Regions from separate parts of the Kocuria atrinae genome, predicted to be linked through region 1. Evidence: riboswitches for the same ligand, from Rfam matches in the RefSeq annotation. Region 1 holds a riboswitch; each other region holds the start of a gene.

Region 1 (5,355 bases):
AGCCAGGCCATGCGGGCCACGTTGCGATTTTCTTCGCCGGCGCCGTTGGCGTTGCCGAGGATGACCTCGTCAACGTCTGCGGGATCAATGCCGGCGGCTTCAACCACGGACTTGATGCAGAGGGCGGCCATGTCGTCAGGGCGAACGGAGGACAGTGCCCCGCCGTAACGACCTACGGGGGTTCGGGCCCCTCCGACTAGAAAAGCTTGCGGCATCGTGGACATGCTGTCTCCTTCGCAGGGGCAATAACTGACCGATCGTTCATCTAAAGATTCCACGATTTTGTGAGCTACGTCAATACGATCGGTCGGGATTGCGAGATTCGGACTTTTTCGGCTCCAGTGCGTTCGGCTCCATGTTGAGGGTTGGAGCTGAATGACCTGCGAATGCGATGTGGCCGGACCCGCGAAGGATCCGGCCACATCAGCTATTCAGTTGCATGCACTGCGCGGAGCTTTACCGGCGGTGCTGCGGGGCATTGCTGTCCATGTCTTCGGGCAGTACCGGGGGAACTTCTTCGCCCGGGTGCTTGGCAATGAATTCCTCGTGCACTTCCTCGATGTGCAGGTCGCGGCCCTGGTCCGACTTGCGGACGAAGCACACGGCCGTGAAGGACACGACAGAGAGCAAGGCGATGTAAAGGCCGATGGTCCAGGACTGGCCAGTCTCAGTGAGCAGTAGCTCGGCGATCATCGGCGCAAACGCGCCGCCGATAATGGAACCGAATGCGTAGCCGATCGAGATGCCCGAGTATCGAACGCGAGCAGGGAACATCTCCGCGTACATCGCGGACTGCGGACCGTAGGACGGGCCAAGGCCGATGGTGAGGATAAAGATCGCCGCCGCGAACAGTGGCAGGGATCCGGTGTCCATCATGAACCACATGGGGATGGCCCACAGGATGATGAACCCGTAACCCAGTTGGAAGGTCAGCCTTCGTCCGATCTTGTCGGACATCCAGCCGCCGAGCATCGTGAAGATTAGCCAGCCCACGCCGCCGACCAGCGAGGCAATGAGGGTTTCTGACCGCTCCATTCCGAGCGACTTGGCGCCGTAAGACGCAAAGAATGCGATGACCAAGTAGCCAGCGGCGTTGTTGGCAGCAAAGATCAGGGCAGCGAGGGTCACTTCTCGCTTGTTGGTGCGGAACAACTGGCCCAGCGGAGCGGAAGACTCCTTGGCGCGCTGCTGCATGGCAACGAACACGGGAGACTCATCCACCGCGCGGCGAATCGCGTAGCCGACACCGATCAGCACGACCGAAAACAGGAACGGAACGCGCCAGCCCCAGGATTCGAACTGTTCGGGAGTCAGCATGGAGGTCAGGCCGAACATGAAGAGGGTGGCCATCAGCATGCCCAGGGGCACGCCGATCTGCGGGTAGGCGCCGAAGAGTCCGCGCCTGTGATTGGGGGCGTGCTCTACGGCCATCAGGGCAGCGCCGCCCCATTCACCACCGGCGGAGAAACCCTGCAAGATGCGCAGGAGAACCAGGATGATGGGTGCTGCGATGCCGATTTGTTGGTAGGTGGGAAGCAGGCCGATCAAAGTGGTGGCTGCACCCATTCCGAACAAGGTCATCACCAGGGTGATCTTGCGGCCGTACTTGTCACCGATGTGGCCAGCGACAATGGCGCCGAGCGGGCGGAACAGGAAGCTGATACCCAGTGATGCCCAGGCAAAGATCTGGCCCAGAGCCGCATTTTCTGCACCTGCAGGAGCAAAGTAATGCGTGGCCAGGATGAAGGCCGCTGCCTGAGCGTAGATGAAGAAGTCGTACCACTCGATGGTGGTGCCCACCAGGGTGCCGGCGAGAACCTTGCGCTCTTCGCGGGACATGGTGTGCGCCTGCTGCTGTGCGGGCGGGGAAGCTGCGTTTGTAGCCATGGAAGCTCCAGGATCATGAGTTGCGCGGTCCGGGCCCGGCAAGATCTGCGATTACTGACCGAATGGTCGTTGGAATAGATAGTACTGATGATCGTGACTCGCGTCACTACCTCCGCGCAAAATTATCAAAGGTTTGAGGAAACACGTGTGAGGCGTGGCGCCATGGTCCTGCGCTGACCAGCTATTTCGGTGTTCACCGGGCATGGGTTGGGCAAACAAATTCTGTCCGCTCGGGGCGTGTCCCCGCCCATAGCGCTGGGACTTCTCATCGGATTGCGGCGGCCATCGTCCTTAAAGCCGTGTGGCCCGTCAGTATGACGGGCCACACGTGGTTCAGGCGGCGAGCGGCGTCGTCGATGAATTGCCGACGCCGCTTGCGAACCTTGCTAGAACAAGCGCTCGGTCGCAAGGCGCGAGCCTTCGACCAGGGAATCAAGCTTGGCGAGCGCGATCGAGGGGTGAATGCGACCGCCCAGGCCGCAGTCGGTGGACGCGATGACGTTCTCGCGACCCACCACGGACGCGTACTGCTCGATGCGGTCGGCCACGAGCTCCGGGTGCTCCACCACGTTGGTCGAGTGAGAGACGAAGCCGGGGTAGACCACCTTGCCCTCGGGGAGCTTGTGGTCCTTCCAGACCTTCCACTCGTGTCCGTGACGGGGGCTGGACGCCTCGAAGCTGTAGCCGCCGGCGTTGATGGTGAGCATGAGGTCCACCAGGTACTTGAACTCGAGGTCAGTGGTGTGCGGGCCGTGCCACGATCCCCAGCACAGGTGGAAGCGGATCTGGTCCTCGGGCAGGTCGCGCAGGGCGTAGTTGAGGGCGTCCACGCGGATCTTGGTGAAGGCCAGGTAGTCCTCCACGGTGGGCTCGGGGTTGATCTGGTCCCAGGACTCCGCAATGGAGGGGTCGTCGATCTGAACCGTCAGGCCGGCATCGACGATGGCCTTGTACTCCTCGCGCATGGCGTCCGCGCAGGCGTATACGAGCTCTTCATCGGTCGAGTAGTACTCGTTGCGAACACGCGCACAGGAACCCGGGGACAGCGCGGCCACGAAACCCTGCTGGGCGCCGGTCTCGGTCATCGCGTCCTTGAGGCGGCGGATATCACCGGCCACGGCGTCCTGACCGGTGTAGGTCAGGGGGCCCGTGATCTTGGGTTGAGCAACTGAGGCGCGGTGCGCGAGGACGCCCGCAGTGGGGTCCTCGTAGGCCTCGCGGAAGCGAGCGCGATCGCGGCGGTCCGGGAAGCTGGTCAGAACAATGTTGCCGGGGGAGGAACGCTTGACCTCTGCGTCCTTCCAACGGTCCTCGTTGGTGGGGGTCAGCCCGCCCAGGCGGGAGAACGAGTAGTTCCACCACGCGCCGTAATCCACGGAGGAGGACATGGCGTGGCCGTATTCGCCGTCATTGACGATGTCCAGGCCGATCTCACGCTGCTTGCGGACGATGTCGATCACGCCGTTGTCGAGCGCGGCATCTAACTCCTGGGCGGAGGCCTCGCCCTCCTGGAAGCGCCTATTGGCCTCCAACAGATCAGGGGTGCGGGGCAACGATCCCACGTGCGTGGTCTGAATGCGATCGGTGTTCTGTGGCATGAACTAACAGTCCTTTCCATCGGTCCTGGCGGTAGCACCGTGGGCTGAATCCCGGGTTGCTGCGGCGTCAACGAGCCAGATCTCTCGGCCGCTCTGGATGGGTACCTTCTCATCAAACATCATGGGTGGGTGGTCGGGCCAATTGTGGCGCGCGTCGCGACACCTCGGATCCCTTGGTGGCACCCGTAGGATGAAATCAACGATAAATCAGTGATGCAGCTCACGGGCGGGTGCTACGAGTCCGCCCAGTAGGAGGACAAATGACCGAGAACGCCAATGATGTTGTGATCGTCAACGGGGCGCGCACGCCGCAGGGCAAGCTGATGGGGGCGCTGGCGTCTCTGAGCGCTGTGGATCTGGGCGCGCACGCCATCAAGCACGCGGTGGAGCGCTCGGGCGTCTCGCCCGAGACCGTGGATTACGTGTACATGGGCAACGTGGTGCAGGCCGGTAATGGCCAGAATCCGGCCAAGCAGGCCGCTGTGGAGGCGGGTCTTCCCATGAACGTTCCCGCCATGACCCTGAACAAGGTGTGCCTGTCCGGTTTGGTCGCGGTGACCGAGGCGGCCCGGATGATTCGCGCGGGTGAAGCGTCTGTGGTGGTGGCCGGTGGCATGGAGTCCATGACCAACGCGCCTCACCTCGCGCTCGGCTCCCGCAAGGGCAAGCCCTACGGGGATATGACGCTGGCTGATTCGTTGGCTAACGATGGTCTGGTGGATGCCGCTCTGGGCGTCGCGATGGGTGAGCTCACCGAGACCGGCAATTCCGAGCGCTCGATCGGCCGCGAGCAGCAGGATCAGATTGCCGCGCGCAGCCACCAATTGGCGGGAGAAGCGCAGTCCTCGGGAGTCTTCGCGGACGAGATCGCCCCGCTGGAGATCCCGCAGCGCAAGGGAGACCCGGTCACCGTGTCCGAGGATCAGGGCGTTCGCCCCGAGTCCACGGCCGAGGGTCTCGGCAAGTTGCGTGCCGCCTTCACCAAGGACGGCACCATTACAGCGGGTAATTCGTCCCCTATTTCCGACGGCGCCGCTGCCGTTGTCCTGACGACGCGCGCCTACGCCGAGGAGCACGGTCTGTCCTGGCTGGCCGTGGTGGGCAAGCCGGGTCAGGTTGCGGGGCCGGATACGTCGTTGCACTCGCAGCCTTCGCGAGCCATCGAGCACGCCGTGGAGCGCGCCGGGTGGTCCGTGGACGAGCTGGACTTCGTGGAGATCAATGAGGCCTTCGCGGCCGTTTCCGTGCAATCGGTCGATGACTTGGGGATTCCTCTGGACAAGGCCAACATTCACGGCGGTGCCATTGCCCTGGGTCACCCGATTGGTGCGTCCGGTGCTCGCCTGGCTTTGCACGCGGCACTCGAGCTGGCGCGCCGTGGTTCCGGCAAGGCCGCAGTGTCCCTGTGCGGTGGTGGTGGTCAAGGAGAAGCGTTGCTGCTGAGCCGCTAATTCCGCGTGTTTCCACAATCCGGATAATGGAATAGTTATTCCATTATCCGGATTTGTGCTGCATACTCGGTGGACGAGACCTACGCCACACTCAGGAGATACCACCGATGACTCAGACTCACGCCCTCAATGGACCGGCATGGATTGTCGTACCCGCCGATCAGCCCGAGCAGTTCGCTGAGGCCGCACAGGCGGCGGACGTGGTGGTGCTGGACCTCCATAACGGCGTGCTGCCACGGGACAAGGAGTTCGCACGCCAGTGCATCCTGGAATGCCCGTTGGATCCGGCGCGCACGGTGATCCGGGTGAACCCGGTCGGCACCGATGAGCACACCGCGGATCTGCAGGCGTTGGAAACCACAACCTATCGGCGCGTGGTCGTCCCACAGGTCGAATCCGCTCAGCAGATTGCGGGGCTG
Region 2 (5,355 bases), on a different contig from region 1:
GTGAGTGGTCAACCGACGCAGGCCGCGTACGCCTCTGCGAAGGAAGCGATCCGCGGTCTCACCCGTGTGGTCGCCAACGAGTGGGCCGGGGACAGCATCCGCGTCAACGCCGTAATGCCCATTGCGCTGACCGAAGGCGTGGCCCAGTGGAAGGAAGCCTTCCCGGACATGTACCAGAAGTCGCTGGGCAACATCCCATTGGGACGGTTCGGCAACCCCGAGGAGGATGTCGCCCCGCTGGTAGCCTTCCTGGCCTCCGACGACGCCCGCTTCATCACGGGCCAGGCGATCGCCGTGGATGGCGGGGCCACCAAGCTCTACTAAGCCTTCCTGGCTTCGATGAATGCCATCGGTGGCGGCTCGTCTCCGGATCGCCACCGATGATGTTCAAGAAACATCTGTCACGAGGCTGATGCGTAGGTTCTGACCGGAGATACTCGATACATGTCCCCCGAGCAGCCCCCTGCCTCTGTCGATCTGCCTGCAACCCATACCGCTCCCGTGGTGATCACCGGGGCTACGTCGGGGCTAGGCCTCGCAACAGCCCGGGCCATGGCGAAGCAGGGAATCCCTCTGATTCTGGCAGTTCGGAACATGGCTAAAGGTCAAGAAGTGGCGGCAGCTCTTTTGCGGAGCGGCGTCCGCGTAGCCGTCCGGCGACTGGACCTCGCGAACCTTGCCACCGTGAAATCTTTCACGGACGGGCTCATCGAGGACGGTGTGATCCCCCGCGCCATCATTTGCAACGCGGGGGTTCAGACATTCGATCGGTTGCAGCGCTCCGCGGATCAGTTCGAGCTGACCATGGCCACCAATGTGCTGGGCCACGTCGCTCTGCTCGACCCTCTACTGAGCCACATGGCTCCCGGTTCCAGGGTCATCACGCTGGGCAGCGAAACTCATCGCGGTGGCCTCCGAGCCTTCGGCTTTCCGGGTGCGCTACTCGACCTCCAAACTGGCGTGCATCGCCATGGCCTACGAGGTCGACGAGTCCTGGGCCGCTCGTGGTATCCGGGCCGCGAGTTTTGACCCCGGCCTCATGCCGGCCACCGGCTTGGCCTGCAATTACCCGAACATTGTGCAGAGGATTTATGCAGTGGCCGCGCCACTGATTGCTCGACTTCCGGGTGCCAATTCGGTCAAGATCTCGGCCGAGAATCTCGCGTGGCTGGCCACCTCACCGGAGGCGGAACCGCTCATGGGTTGTTACGTCGCAGCCCGAAAACCACGCAAGAGCTCACCTTTGAGTTACTCCCCCTGACCTGCGAAAAGACGTCTGGGAGACGAGTCTTGAACGCGCCAACATGGCGCGGAGAAACAGCACGGACTGACCCGTTCCGTTTCCGGGATGTGACTTGCACCGCCAAAACTCTGTGCTAATGTCTCTCGCAACAAGGATCATGAGTCCCGGTGTAAAGCTCTGGCTAACCGGGCGGCAACCCTCCAGCACGTAGCGGGGTGCCCCAGATGACGATCCGGCCGCCGCGCACCCGCACGGCGAGCAAGTACGGCGCACGGAGAAACCTCCGGCGTCCCGAACCGCCGGAGGTATTTTTATGCCCGCCCTGTCCACACCCCAGGTCTCGGAGCAGACCGTCGCCACGGGGCCACCCACGGGAACGTCGTGGTTGGTGCGCAGGCCGCGCCGCGAGTCTTTGATCTCGTTCGAGGTGTTCCCGCCGCACCCCACGCGCGATCCGGAAGCCGTGTGGCGCAACATCGACGCGATGGCCGCCGCCGGTCCCGATTTCTTCTCGGTCACCCACGGTCACTCCGGCACCAACGGTGTCTCCCGCGAGACGCTGCGGCACTTGCTCAAGCAGACCAAGACCCCTGCGGTGGCCCACCTCACGTGCGGTGGCACCGATCGCGCGGGTCTGGATCGCGCCGTCGAAGATTTGCTCGACGACGGCGTCCGCGACCTTCTCGCCTTGCGTGGCGATCCGCCCGTGGGCGGCGGTGAGTGGGTGACTCATCCGGGTGGCTTCGATCGCGCATCGCAACTGGTCGAGTTGATCCGCGAGGTCGAGGAACGAAAGTTCGGTGCCTGCGAGCGCCCCGGCAAGCGTCCGGTCTCGGTTTCGGTGGCCTGCTATCCGGTGGCCGCGAAGGGCCGCGATTTCGAAGCGGACCTCGCTGCGCTGTGGGACAAGCAAGAAGCCGGGGCGGATTACGCGATCACCCAGGTGCTCTACGACGCTCAGGACTATGTGAGGTTCCTGGAGCGTGCGCGCTCGGAAGGCATCCACCTGCCCATCATTGCCGGCCTGGTTCCACTGACTGACATCAAGCGTTTGGGCCGCATGACCGAGCTGACCGGAGTTCCGATCCCCGAACGGATCACCAGCTTCCTGAACACCGAGAGCCCAGCCGAGCTACGCCGCAGGGGCATCGCGGCAACGCTCACGCTGATCGACGAGCTATTGGATTTCGGCTGCCCCGGTCTGCATTTGTTCACTTTCAACCGCCCGGATGCGCCTTTGGCCATCCTCGATCATCTCCGGGTGCGCGATGCCGCCCGACAATTTCGCGGGGGTATCACCGCGGCCTGACCGCCGCACGTCAGTGGCCGTACCACGGTCACGACAGCGCCCGCACTTCCCTTCCGACAGAACCTTTTGGCAACGGTCTCAGTGACCGTGGCTTCCCACAACACACCCTTTTATCCTCAGGAGCACCCCGAATGACTGCCGTTTCCAAGACTTCGTTCCCCGCCGCGACCATCCTGGGCTACCCCCGGATCGGCCCCGATCGTGAACTCAAGAGGGCACTTGAGGCCTACTGGTCCAAGCCCGCCGAGAACCCCGCCCACTCCGTTCTGGACACTCTGGCCAAACTGCGCGAGCGCACCGTTCGCCACCTCAGCGGCCTCGGTCTCACCGACGACGCTTCGATCCCCTCCGACACGTTCGCGGTGGACCAGACCCTGGACACCGCCCTGGCCCTGGGCGCGGTTCCGGCCCGGTTCCGCGCGGACGGTTTCCGCCCCGCAGCCCCGGACACCCCGCAGGGCATTGAGCTGACCACCGCGCTGTCCCGCGGAACCGATCACCTGGAACCGTTGGAGATGACCAAATGGTTCGACACCAACTACCACTACTACGTTCCCGAGATCGGCCCGGACACCCCGCTGTCCGCGCACCCGGAAAGCCTGATCGAACGGTTCGTGACCGCCCGTGAGACCACCGGCGCCATCACTCGCCCGGTACTCGTGGGACCCGTGACCCTCTTGCTGCTGGCCCGCCCGGAAACCACGGATGCACCGGGCACCCAGCCGTTTGACCGTCTCAATGACGTGGTCGACCTCTACATCCAGTTGCTCACCGCGCTCAAGGATGCGGGCATCCCATGGGTCGAATTGGACGATCACGCCCTGGCCGCCGAAGGCTGGGACGTTCCCCGCGAAACCATCATCGAGGCGCTGGCCAAGGCCTACACCCGTCTGAGCTTCCCCTCCAACCGCCCCGACATTCTGGTTGCTGTCGGTTACGGGGATGCGGGTGAGGACGCCCAACTCGCCCTTGCCGCGACCGACATCGAGGCCCTCGCCATCGACCTGGACCGCGGCAGTGAACCCGGTGGGGCCGCACTCGAGGCGTGGGGCGAGCGACCGCTGGTGGGCGGCGTCGTCGGCGGTCGTACTGTGTGGCGCACTGATCTGGAGAAAGCCTCGGAAACACTGGACCGCCTCAAAGAGGCAGCCGCGGGCCGCATTACCGTGGGCACGGCGACCCCGTTGCTGCACGTCCCGCACGATGTGCAGCGTGAAACCGCCCTCGACCCGGACGTCAAGGAATGGGTCGCGTTCGCGGACCAGAAGGTCGCCGAGGTCGTGACGCTGTCCCGCGGACTGACCGAAGGCTGGTCCACCGTGGCCGCCGAACTCGGCAAGGACGCACAGATTCGTTCCCGCCGTGCAGCCCACCCGGCCACGAACCGCCAGGAAGTGCGCGCCCGCACCGCGGCCGTCAAGCAGCAGGACCGCGAGCGCGCAGCCGCGGACGAGCGCCGCACCGCGCAGGCTCAGCGCCTGAACCTGCCGCCGCTGCCGACCACGACCATTGGTTCGTTCCCGCAGACTCCCGGTATCCGCACCACGCGCGCTGCTGTCCGCGCCGGCCGCATCGACCAGGCCGAGTACACCGAGAAGATCCGGGCCGAAATTGCCCAGGCCGTGCGCAAGCAGGAGGAGCTCGGACTGGACGTGTTGGTGCACGGCGAACCCGAGCGCAATGACATGGTGCAGTACTTCGCCGAAGGGCTGGATGGCTTTGTCACCACTCAGCACGGTTGGGTGCAGTCCTACGGTTCGCGCTGCACGCGTCCATCGATCCTGTTCGGCGACGTCTCCCGCCCGGCCCCCATCACGGTGGACTGGACTGGTTACGCGGCATCGCTGACGGACCGCCCGGTCAAGGGCATGTTGACCGGCCCGGTCACCATCCTGGCGTGGTCCTTCGTGCGCGACGACGCCCCGGCCCGCGAGGTCGCCGACCAGGTCGCTCTGGCTCTGCGCGATGAAATCACGGATCTTGAGGCCGCGGGAACCGCCGTCATCCAGGTGGACGAGCCCGCGCTGCGCGAGCTGTTGCCACTCAAGTTGGCCGACCGCCCGGACTACCTGGACTGGTCCGTGGGCTCCTTCCGGTTGGCCACCGGCGGTGCCCGGACTGCGACCCAGATCCACACGCACCTGTGCTACTCCGAGTTCGAGACCGTGCTGGACGCCATCGACGGCCTAGACGCCGACGTCACCACGCTAGAGGCCTCGCGTTCCGGATCGGGCATTGTGGACGGCCTGGCCGCCGGTGACTTCCCGCGCGATGTGGGCCCCGGCGTGTGGGATATCCACTCCCCGCGCGTACCCACCTTCGACGAGGTCGCCCAGCGCGTGCGCCACGCCGCCACCCAGATCGGCGCTGACCGTGTGTGGGTCAACCCCGACTGCGGCCTGAAAACCCGCGGCTGGCCGGAGACCGAGGCAGCCCTCGATCGTCTGGTGGCCGCCGCCGTCACCGTACGTGCGGAGCTGGCCGGTAACACCCCCCACAACGACGCCGCATCCGTACCCGCCGTCGCCACCGCAGACACCACCGCTCGTGAAGCCGAAGGGAGCCTCCTGTGACCGAGCAACCGAAACCCGCCCCCTTGGGTACCCCCATCGTGGCGCCCATTCACCACAGCGCGGCATATGCCTTCAACACGCTGGCCGATGCGCGCGAGGTTTTCGCACAGCGTGCAGCCGGATACACGTACGCCCGCACGGGGAACCCGAACGTCACGGCGTTGGAGAGCGCAGTGACCAAGCTGGAACGTGCCGAGTGCGCCGTGGCCACCTCGTCCGGTCAGGCCGCG
Region 3 (5,355 bases), on a different contig from region 1:
CTCCCAACACGGGTGCCACACCGTGCTGCTGGCAGGCCAGCACGTGTTTGACCGCCCCGTACAGCCCATCCCTGTCGGTGCACGCCAGAACCTGCGCCCCGTAGGAGGCCGCTACCTGGGCGAGCTCTTGGGGGCGAGCCACACCGTAGTGCGCGCTGTAGGCGGAGGCCACGCGCAAATGAGGGAATTGCATACCTCATATTCGAAACTTTGTTCTATTAATGTCAAACCGCCTGGTCAGCCAGCAGCCACCATTGGCCGGTGATCTCATGGCGCACCAATTCCAGAGTGCGCGGCTCCACGGCTCCCCGCTGTGCGGCCTGGACACGCCAGTGCTGCCGATCCACCACGGACTCCCCACTCTCCCGAGGAACCCGCTCTTCCAGCTCCCACCAGCGGCGACGTTCGTACCAGCGCTGCGGCGGCGCCGTGACGCGATGAAGCCGACCGCGGAAGACCAACTCGCACGGGGCCCCAAACTCATCACAGTGCACCTCACAGGGCTGCCCCCATCCCTCGTGGACCCGCACCGTGCCGCGCGTTTCCTCCCGCGTGGAGCACGTATTTTCCGCCGCAGTCAGTACCGTCATGACTCGTTCACCCTCCCGGTGTATTCGAAACTTTATTCGAGTACTGTGAGAGTGCCAAGGGTCGCTGACACGCATAAGCGGCCCGTCCCCAGGCGGCTCCGAAAGGTCCCTGAAGACCCAGCAGAACCCGGAAGAGCCCGGAAACGGCAACGCCGCCCGGCCAAGGAGACCGAGCGACGTCGTCGTGAGTATGAAGTTGTGACAGACCGGTCGCGACTACGAAGGAGCGCGGTTATGAGGTGTATCGGCCCGGCTTGCCCAGCAGCACGCCCACCACCGAGATCGCGCAGCACGCGGCGAGGAAGAGTGCCGCCGCCCAGGTCTGTCCGCCGGTGGCGGTGATCAGAGCCGCGGCGATGAGCGGGGTGAATCCTGCCACGATGGCCCCGTTGGCCTCGCGCGCCAGGGCAATGCCGCTGAACCGTTCGGCGGCGGGGAACAGACCCGCCAAGTAGGCGCCCTGGGAACCCGAGGTGCAGGCGATCACCACGCCGTAACCCACGGCGATGGCCACCGTCGCGGCCACGGTGCTGCCCGAAGACAGCGCCGCGAACAGCGGGAACGCGCCCGCCGCGCCCAACAGCGAGCCGAAGGCCAGGACGTTGCGCGCACCGAAGCGGTCCGCGGCCAAACCACCCAGCGGAGTGGCCACCACACCGCACACGGAGCCGATGATCACAGCGGTCAACGCCGATCCCCGCTCCATGCCCACGGCCGGTGAGGTCATGAAGGACAAGGAGAACACGGCCAGGATGTAGTTGAGTGCGTTGTGCCCGGTGATCGAGAAGAACCCCACGACCACCGCGCGCCAGGGCAACCACGGGCACCTTGCGCCGTTCCCCGCGCTCCTTGGCAGCCTGGAGCGCGGCCAAGTACTCGGGGCTTTCCTCGAGCTTGACGCGGATGAAGATCGCCAGCGCGAACAGCACCGCCGAGGCCAGGAACGGCAGCCGCCACGCCCAGTCCAACAGCATCTGATCCCCCAGCGACGCCGCCCACAGGAACGCACCGGTGGCCAACACGATGCCGGCCGGCGGCGCGGCGAGCACGAGCGACGTCATGAGTCCACGGCGCCGCGGCGGGGCGAACTCCGCGACCAGGGTCATGGCCCCGGCCAACTCGGCACCCGCGCCCATGCCCTGCAGCAGGCGCAACAGCACCAGGAACACCGGGGCGGCCACGCCGATCGCGGCATAGGTGGGCAGCAGGCCGATGCCCACGGTGGCCACACCCATCAGGACCACGGTGAGCAGCATGGCCGGTCGGCGGCCGTAGCGGTCACCGAGGTGACCGACCAGCACCCCGCCCAGCGGGCGCGCCACGAAGCCCACCGCGAAGGTCGCGAACGCAGCAAGCGAGGCGCCGGAGTCCATTCCGGCGAAGAAGAGCGGGCCGATGATCAGCCCGGCGGCCGTGCCGTACAGCGCGTAGTCGTACCACTCGATGAGGGTTCCGGCCACGGCAGCAAAAAGTGCGCGCCCGGCCCCCGGGCGCATGGTGGTGGTGTTGTTCACGGTGAAGCTATCCCGTCTGAAATCTCCCGATCGCGCTAGCGGGACGGATAGCGACGGATGAACCGTACCTGATCCAGTCGCTGGATCTCGGGATGATCCCCCACGCCGGCGTCGTAGAACTGATCACCGGGGCGGCGCACTCCCACGGTGGCCCAACCGGTTTCCCGGGCTGCATCCAGGGCTTCGACCTGGTCGGAGAAGAACAGGAACTTCTCACGCGGTTTACCCAGGGCCTCGGCCACGTCGTGGGTGATGTTGCGGAAGGAGCTCACTTCATGTTTGGCCCCTGCCGATTCCAGGGAGAAGTGCCCCTTGATGAGCGGAATCAGGTTGCCCTCGGGCGAATGCGTGAACCACGCGCGCTGGGCGGGCAACGTGCCGTTGGAGAAGATGAACACCGGAATCGACTGCTCGGCCCAGGTCCGCAACGCGGGAATCGCGTCGTCGAAGAACGGCGAGACGAACTCCCCGGCAGCAAAGCCTTCCTGCCAGATCAACGCGTGCATCGTGCGTAGCGGCGCCGGCATCTGGCCCTCGTCCATCCACGCTTCCAGAACACCCGTGAGGTCCTCGGCCGTGGCCGAACTGTCCAGGCCGGCCATCTCGATGATCTGCCGGCGAGCGCGGGCGACCTCGGGTTTGTGGGAGTACTCCACGAAATAGCTGGCGAAGCGTTTGCGGGAATAGGGGTAGAGCTCGTCCCGGACATACCAGGTGGAGGAGAGGCTCCCCTCGATGTCGACCACGATCACATCGGGTCGGTCGAGCACCACGGCATTGGCGGCGTTGGGCTCAGGCATGGTCGGCTCCCTGCGTATTCGTTCGACAACGGTGTCTGCCCCGGTGGCCCGGGGGGTTAGCCCATTCTAGGCACCGGAAACCGAGGGAAAAAGGAGGACGCCCCCGTCGCGAGTCGAACCGCGGGAGCATGAGAACAAGCGGTCATAAATCTTCATGACTTGTGGCCCTCGATGATCGTGTGGTTAGGTTCACGCGACAAGAATCACGAGTTCCGGTGCGAAGCCCTGGCTGGCCGGACGGCAACCCTCAGACGCTGTCGTGGGGTGCCCCAGGTGATGATTCGGCCCGCGATCAGTACCGGCGCGGGCAAGGACGGCGTCCGGCTCACCCAGCATTCTTCCGTGGCGCCCCGTCATGAGGAGTGTCATGGCCCCCGCCACCGCCCCGGTGCCCACGGTCACCGATTCATCGTCTGCCCAGCAGGCCCAACCCGCTACCGATCACGCGCTGTCGAGCGTGGGAGCCGCAGTGCGCGACAAGAAGCGCGTGCTCGCCGCATCCTTCGTGGGAACGACCATCGAGTGGTACGACTTCTACCTCTACGGTGCCGCCGCGGCCCTGGTCTTCAGCCACTACTTCTTCCCGCAGGGTTCGGGCGTGGGCTCGATCATCGCCTCGTTCGCGACCTTCGCCATTGCGTTCTTCTTCCGGCCCCTGGGCGGCATCATTGCCGGGCATCTGGGTGACCGGATCGGCCGCAAGGCCCTGCTGGTCGCGTCACTGCTGATCATGGGTGTGGCCACCACGGTGATCGGTTTGCTGCCGGGTTTCTCGCAGATCGGCTGGTTCGCCGTGGCCCTGCTGGTCGCCTGCCGCATTGCGCAGGGACTGTCCGCCGGCATGGAATGGGGCGGTTCCGCGGTGCTCTCCGTGGAACACGCCCCCAAGGGCCTGCGCGGCCTGTTCGGTTCCTTCACTCAGGTGGGCTCCGCGGCAGGCATGCTGTTGGCCACCGCCTTCTTCGCCATCATGCAGGGCATCACCACCGCCGAGCAGTTCCAGGCGTGGGGCTGGCGCGTACCCTTCCTGTTCTCCGCGGTACTCGTGATCATCGGCCTGATCATCCGCGCCGGCATCGAGGATGCCGAGGAGTTCCAGGAGGTCAAGCGAGAAAAGACTGCCGCGACGTCCCCGGTGCGTGAAGTGCTCACCAACCACACCCGCGGGGTGATTGTGTGCATCGGTCAGCGCATGGTCCAGCCGGCCATCTTCTCCATCCTCACCGTCTACACGCTCACCTATGTCACCGAACAACGCGGTGCGAGCCAGTGGGTCATGATTTCCATCCTGATCGCCGCGGGCGTGGGTCTGGTGGGTGGCCCGTTCTGGGGTTGGCTTTCGGACCGCGTGGGTCGACGCCGCATTTCCGTGATCGCCGCCGCAGCCATCGGTGTGTTCGTGTGGCCCTACTTCTACTACCTGGATCACGGTCCGCTCGCACTGCTGCCGCTGGTCTACCTGATCGGCATGGCCGTGCTGCACGACAGCATTTACGGCCCCCAGGCGGCACTGTTCGCCGAACAGTTCCCCACGCACCTGCGTTACTCCGGCGTGTCCCTGGGATACCAGGTGGGCACCATCCTCTCCGGCGGCCTGACCCCCATGATCGCCGCGTGGCTCGTGGCCACCGGCGGTTCCCCCTGGCTGCTGTGCGGCTATCTGTCCCTGCTGGCCGTGATCTCCGTGGTCACCGGTCGCATGGCCAAGGACACCGTGACCGATGCACCCGAGAAATCCCAGTTCTGATCCGGAATCAACCCCGGCCCCGTCCCAGCACCGACCCGAAAGGACTCCTCTTGCCCCGCCCCTTGCTGCTCAACGCCTTCGAAATGCCCGTGCCCGTCCACCAGTCCCCCGGAATGTGGCGCCACCCCGAGGACCAGTCGCGTAACTACGCGCAGCTGTCCCATTGGGAGCGGGAGGCCCAGATCATCGAGAACGCGGGCTTCCACGGCCTGTTCCTGGCCGACGTCCTGGGACTGTACGACGTGTACGGCGGTTCCGCGGACGCCGCCCTGCGCGGTGGCGTACAGGTGCCCCAATTGGATCCGTTGATCCTTGCCCCACTGTTGGCCAAGGCCACCAGCACCCTCAATATCGGTGTCACGGCGTCCGTGACCTACGCGGCTCCCTACGACCTGGCGCGCCGTTTCGCCACCCTGGATGCCCTCACCGATGGGCGGATCGCGTGGAACGTGGTGACCTCCTATCAGGAGTCGGCTGCGCGCAATCTGGGGCTGGGACAGCAGCTGCCCCACGACCAGCGTTACGACCGCGCCGATGAATACATGGACGTGGTCTATTCGCTGTGGGAGGGCTCCTACGCGGACGATGCCTACGTCGCGGACGCCGCGAGCGGTGTGGTCGTGGACCCCGACAAGGTCAAGGGCGCGGGGCATTCCGGCGAGTACTTCGACGTCCAGGCGCCCGCGCTGGTCGCGCCCACCCCA
Region 4 (5,355 bases), on a different contig from region 1:
CGTCTTCCGCGGCTACCTGATGCAGACGGTGGGTCGTTGGTTGAAGCACCCGGCCTGGGCCATTCTTCTGCCCGTCCCGCTGTTCGTGGCCGGGCATCTCTACGATGTGTGGGGACAGGCCTCCATCGCCGTCATGGCGATCACCATGGGCGTCATCACCTGGCGCACCGGCGGTTTGGAGGCGGCCGTGGCGCTCCACGTGGTCAACAACTGCACGGTCACGCTCATGGCCATGGTCGGCTTGGCGGACCTGAACGATACGAGTGGTGGGCCCATCGAGGTGCTGTTCACCCTGGCCATCAACGGGATTTTCCTGTTGGTGGTGTTCCGGATGGCTCGGAAGACTCGAATCGCGACCTCCCGCACCATCATCCTGCCGCCTCCGCCGCGCCTGCCCGCACTCGCGCAACGGCAGCGTGTGGTCGGCCAGAACGGCACCGCGCTCGCCGCGTTCGTGGTGGACCCGCGGACTCAGAACTACCTCTCCCTGCCCGAGCAGTACGGCCCGTACACCGTGCGGGACGGCCAGGGGCGTCCGGTGGGTCTGCTGGACGTGCGGAAGACATCGGGCCCGCAGTCACCGAACGGACCATCCGGGAACGGGCCTTGGCAGAACGGCCCGTCGCAGGGTGGCGACCCGCGGGACCGCCAGTTCACGGGGGCGCAGCCATCGAGCCAACACACGAGCTACGGCTCGCCGCAAGGCCAGAACCTGGGACCGCAGGGCGACGGTTCAGCTACCAACCAGGACCGCACTCCTTAGACTGTGCTGCATGGCCCATCACAGCGTTTCTGACTTGGACTCCCACCGCGCCCCGTTCGGCTATGCCCGTGCCCTGGGTGATTACGTCATGGCCTCGCCCAGTTCCTACCACGCGGTCGCGGCCGCCGCAGAGCTGCTGCGCGGCGCGGGATTCACGGAACTGCACGGGTCCGAGGCGTGGAGCGACGTCGTCGGGAGGCACTTCACGATTCGCGACGGCGCTCTGATCGCCTGGGTGGCCCCTCGCGACTATCGCGCGGGCGCCGGGTCTCGCATTTTGGGCGCGCACACGGATTCGCCCGGGTTCAAGCTCAAGCCCAAGCCGACCACGGTCTCCAACGGTTGGTATCAGGCGGGAGTGGAGGTCTACGGCGGGGTACTGCTGAATTCTTGGCTGGACAGGGATCTGCGGCTCGCCGGGCGCATTGTGGTGCGTGGTGAGAACGGCGAACTCACGCAACACTTATGCGCGACTGAGGCCATCGCAAGGATTCCGCAGTTGGCCATCCACCTGGACCGCGGGGCCAACGACGGGCTCAAGCTGGACAAGCAGCAGCACGTGCAGCCCATTTGGGGAACGGGCTCGGCGCAGGACGCTGACGTGCTGGGACTGCTCGCGGACATGGCCGAGGCATCGGTGTCCCCGGAGGACATCGTGGGCTTCGACATCGTGCTCGCGGATACCCAGAAACCTGAATTGATCGGGCAGCGGCGGCAACTGCTCGCGAGCGGTCGACTGGACAACCTGTCCTCCGTCTATGCGGGGCTTCATGCGTTCGTCGAGCACGCGGAGGAGCTCGAATCCGCGTCGCAGGTTTCGATGCTGGCCGCGTTCGACCACGAGGAAGTCGGTTCAGCCACGCGTTCCGGCGCGGCGGGCCCGTTCCTGGAGGACGTGCTCGTGCGTATCAGCGCGGCGCAGGGCGAATCACAGGACGATTACCGGCGTTCTCTGGCTGAATCGGTGTGCCTGTCTGCGGACGCCGGTCACCTGGTCCACCCCAACTACCGCGGTCATCACGATCCCGTGAACACTCCCGAACCGGGATCCGGACCGCTCCTGAAGATCAACGCCAACCAGCGCTACACCACGGACGCCATGGGCGCCGGGCTGTGGGCGGATGCGTGTGATCGCGCCGGCGTGAGCTATCAGGAATTCGTCTCCAACAACAACGTGCCGTGCGGTTCCACTATCGGGCCCATCACAGCCACCCGCTTGGGCATGCGCACCCTGGACGTGGGCGTGGGCTTGTTGTCGATGCATTCGGCCCGCGAACTCGCCCACGTGGACGACCTTCACGCGCTGTCCCGAGTGACCGGAGCGTTCTGGCGGTCATAAACCGTCACGCGCGTTGACAGTCCCCCGGGGCCCGTGATGCTCTGAACCCGTAACGCCATCAAGAGCGGCCGAGAGACGTGGCTCGTCAACGCCGCAGCAACCACCCGGATACCGGGACGGTGCTTCCGCCACGACCGATGGACAGCTTTTCAGCTTCTGCGGTTCGCACGGTCATGCCCGCGCACGCGCTGTGTTCCTCTCGGTCGGGTGCGTGCACCGCGACTGAACGCGAGGGACTACCGAGAACATGAGCACTGACACCGGGATCAAGGAACAATTCGACACCGCGGCCCTTCACGGGGATCCGCAGCGATCGCTGAGCACCCGCGAATTATTTGACGTGTTCCAACCGGTGTTCGACCGGATTGCGGCCGGTGCTGTGGAACGCGAACAGCAGCGGATTCTGCCGTTCGAACAGTTCAAGTGGCTCAAGGAACGGCACTTCGGTGCGCTGACCGTTCCGCGCTCGCGGGGTGGTTACGGAGCTTCGCTGGAGCAGGTGGCGGAGCTGCTGATTGCCCTGGCCGCGGCGGACTCCAATGTGGCGCATGTTTACCGCTCGCACCTGGGATTCATCGCGAGCCTCAGCTCGGAGGAGTCCGACGTCTGGTTCCCGCGGATTGCCGCCGGCGAGACCGTGGGCAATGCCGCGACCGAGCGCTCCGGGGCCGCGCTGGGCACCGCGGCCACTACCCTGACCCAGATCCAGACCGCAGACGGTGACTGGGAGCTCAACGGCACCAAGTACTACTCCACCGGTTCCATCTTCTCCGATTGGATCCAGGTCACCGCGCAGATTCCCGGTCAGGAGGCGCGCTCGCATGCGCTGGTGAAGAGCTCGTGGGATGGCATCGAACTGGTCGACGACTGGGATGGGTTCGGCCAGCAACTCACCGGCACAGGCACCACGCACTTCCGCGGGGTTAAGGTTCCGGCGGCCAACGTGCGCAACCGCGATGGCCGAGCCACCCAGGAGACCGCTGTCTTCCAGCTCGTCCTCCTTGCCGTTGAAGCGGGCATCGCCAAGGCCGCCATCGACGAGGGCGTCCACTTGGTGCGTTCACGCACTCGCGGTTTCAACACCGGTACCGGCTCAGTTGCGCGCGAGGATCCGCAGGTCCTGCAGCGCGTGGGTGAACTGAGTGCGAAGGCAGCCGCCGCGCGGGCGATCGTTCTGCAAGCGGCCCGGGAGCTCGACGCCGCCATTGGCGTTCTCGGCGGCGATCCCCTTCTCAACAACCCCCAGGAGTTGACCAACGCGTGCGAACTGCCCGTGGCACATGCCCAGGTGGTCGTTCCGGACCTCGTACGCGACGTGACGGACGGGATCTTCGACCTGCTCGGCGCCTCCGCCGTGGGCAAGTCCAAGTCCCTGGACCGCTTCTGGCGCAACGCCCGCACCGTGGCCACGCACAACCCGACCATCTACAAAGCACGCATCGTGGGCGACTACCGCGTCAACTGCACCCCGATGTTCGGCCTCAACGCGATTGGCGAGGTCAAGCAGGCCGGTGAGAAGCCCCAGTAGACCTGTGGGACACACCAGGTGCGCGGCAGGGACCTGAGCGCGCTTGAGATGCGCGGCTACGCGGCCGAAGCGGCGTCGTCTGCGGTAAGGGTGCTGCAACGACGAGCACCGGGCGTCGTTAGAACCTCCGTGCGCACGCCATGCGTCATTAGAACCCTTGGCGAGGCTCAGAAAGGCTCTAACGGCACACGAGGTGCCCGGCGGGGTCGGGACGGCGCCTGAGATGCGCAGCAAGCCCCGCGACAGTCCCAACGCCCCCACAACCGAAGCACCCCACAACCAACGCGCCTCACAACCAATGACGCAGCCCCGGCACCTTCGCGCGGAAGGGGCCGGGGCTGCGTCGTAGTGGCCGGGCAGCTTACGGGAGCTGCGGCATGGCGATGTCTGCCATGCGAGCGAGCACGCGCACCACCTGGCAGGAGTAGCCGAACTCGTTGTCGTACCAGACGTAGAGCACGAGCGAGTTGTTGTTGACGATGGTGGCCAGACCGTCCACCACGCCGGCGCGGCGGGAGCCGACCAGGTCGGTGGAGACGACGTCCGGGGAGTCCACGTAGTCGATCTGCTTGCGCATGGCCGAGTTCATGGAAATGTCCTTGAGGAACTCGTTGACCTCGTCAGCGGATTCGGGTGCCTTGTCCAGCTGCAGGTTGAGGATGGCCATGGAGACGTCCGGGGTTGGCACGCGGATGGCGTTGCCGGTGAGCTTGCCCTTCATCTCCGGCAGAGCCTTGGCCACAGCCTTGGCGGCACCAGTTTCGGTGATGACCATGTTCAGCGCTGCGGAACGGCCGCGGCGGTCGCCCTTGTGCCAGTTGTCGATGAGGTTCTGGTCGTTGGTGTACGAGTGAACGGTCTCGACGTGACCCTGCTTGATGCCGTACTGGTCATTGAGGACCTTGACGACCGGGGTGATGGCGTTGGTCGTGCAGGATGCTGCGGAGAGGATCTTGTCCTCGGGCAGGATGTCCTTGTCGTTCACGCCGCACACGATGTTCTTGAGATCGCCCTTGCCGGGAGCGGTCAGCAGGACCTTCGCGACACCCTTGGACTGCAGGTGCTGGGAGAGTCCCTCTTCGTCGCGCCACGCACCGGTGTTGTCGACCACCAGGGCGTTGTCGATGCCGTACTCGGTGTAGTCCACCTCGGCCGGGGAGCCGGCGTAGATGAACTGGATGTCCACGCCATTGGCGGTGATGACGTTCTTCTCTTCGTCCACGGTGATGGTGCCGTCGAAGGAACCGTGCACGGAGTCACGGCGCAGCAGGGATGCGCGCTTGACCAGGTCGTTGCCCGGCTTCTTGCGAACCACCACGGCGCGCAGGTTCAGACCGGTGCCGTCATTACGGTTGATGAGGATGCGAGCCAGCAGACGGCCGATGCGACCGAAACCGTAGAGCACCACGTCCTGGGACTCGGGCTCGTTCTCGCCCTGGTGATCGACTACGGACGCGAGCTGTTCACGCAGGTACGCCTCGAGGTCGTTGCTACCGGATTCCTTGTAGCCCTGTGCCAGCTTGGCCACGTCGATGTTGCAGGTACCCAGCTTGAGCTTGGTCAGCGTCTCGACGATGTCCAGGGTGTCCTTGAGCGGCAGCTCTTCGCCCAGGATGCGGCGGGTGAAGCGGTGCGCCTTGATGATTTCGGTAACGGACTTGTGAACCAGCGACCGGCCGAACACGGTGGTGACCACCTTGTTCTCGCGGTGCAAACGGCCCACCA

What was found. A riboswitch is a leader RNA that binds a small molecule or an ion and turns the genes downstream of it on or off. The one in region 1 is predicted to bind S-adenosylmethionine.
Region 2: it holds a riboswitch for S-adenosylmethionine, as region 1 does, so the genes downstream of both, ABD283_RS03035 (methylenetetrahydrofolate reductase) here and ABD283_RS04770 (cobalamin-independent methionine synthase II family protein) in region 1, are expected to answer to the same signal.
Region 3: it holds a riboswitch for S-adenosylmethionine, as region 1 does, so the genes downstream of both, ABD283_RS08275 (MFS transporter) here and ABD283_RS04770 (cobalamin-independent methionine synthase II family protein) in region 1, are expected to answer to the same signal.
Region 4: it holds a riboswitch for S-adenosylmethionine, as region 1 does, so the genes downstream of both, ABD283_RS03875 (acyl-CoA dehydrogenase family protein) here and ABD283_RS04770 (cobalamin-independent methionine synthase II family protein) in region 1, are expected to answer to the same signal.

Annotation. Positions count from the first base shown of each region.
Region 1 is NZ_BAAAQA010000008.1:41,138-46,492, reverse strand. Features, by position in the region: gene ABD283_RS04780 (thiolase family protein) at 1-224, opposite strand, end outside; gene ABD283_RS04775 (MFS transporter) at 457-1,887, opposite strand; gene ABD283_RS04770 (cobalamin-independent methionine synthase II family protein) at 2,274-3,485, opposite strand; SAM riboswitch class I at 3,499-3,589, opposite strand; gene ABD283_RS04765 (acetyl-CoA C-acetyltransferase) at 3,746-4,936, shown strand; gene ABD283_RS04760 (HpcH/HpaI aldolase/citrate lyase family protein) at 5,044-5,355, shown strand, end outside.
Region 2 is NZ_BAAAQA010000004.1:7,936-13,290, reverse strand. Features, by position in the region: gene ABD283_RS03045 (SDR family NAD(P)-dependent oxidoreductase) at 1-324, shown strand, start outside; partial or broken gene ABD283_RS14360 (SDR family NAD(P)-dependent oxidoreductase) at 445-894, shown strand; gene ABD283_RS03040 (Rossmann-fold NAD(P)-binding domain-containing protein) at 908-1,261, shown strand; SAM riboswitch class IV at 1,397-1,514, shown strand; gene ABD283_RS03035 (methylenetetrahydrofolate reductase) at 1,557-2,552, shown strand; gene metE (5-methyltetrahydropteroyltriglutamate--homocysteine S-methyltransferase) at 2,684-5,125, shown strand; gene ABD283_RS03025 (aminotransferase class I/II-fold pyridoxal phosphate-dependent enzyme) at 5,122-5,355, shown strand, end outside.
Region 3 is NZ_BAAAQA010000015.1:384,081-389,435, forward strand. Features, by position in the region: gene dnaE (DNA polymerase III subunit alpha) at 1-193, opposite strand, end outside; gene ABD283_RS08255 (hypothetical protein) at 225-590, opposite strand; gene ABD283_RS08260 (MFS transporter) at 823-1,407, opposite strand; partial or broken gene ABD283_RS08265 (MFS transporter) at 1,499-2,086, opposite strand; gene mtnC (acireductone synthase) at 2,140-2,904, opposite strand; SAM riboswitch class IV at 3,106-3,224, shown strand; gene ABD283_RS08275 (MFS transporter) at 3,272-4,651, shown strand; gene ABD283_RS08280 (NtaA/DmoA family FMN-dependent monooxygenase) at 4,702-5,355, shown strand, end outside.
Region 4 is NZ_BAAAQA010000004.1:195,063-200,417, forward strand. Features, by position in the region: gene ABD283_RS03865 (CPBP family intramembrane glutamic endopeptidase) at 1-763, shown strand, start outside; gene ABD283_RS03870 (M18 family aminopeptidase) at 774-2,102, shown strand; SAM riboswitch class I at 2,155-2,246, shown strand; gene ABD283_RS03875 (acyl-CoA dehydrogenase family protein) at 2,350-3,630, shown strand; gene ABD283_RS03880 (glyceraldehyde-3-phosphate dehydrogenase) at 3,992-5,355, opposite strand, start outside.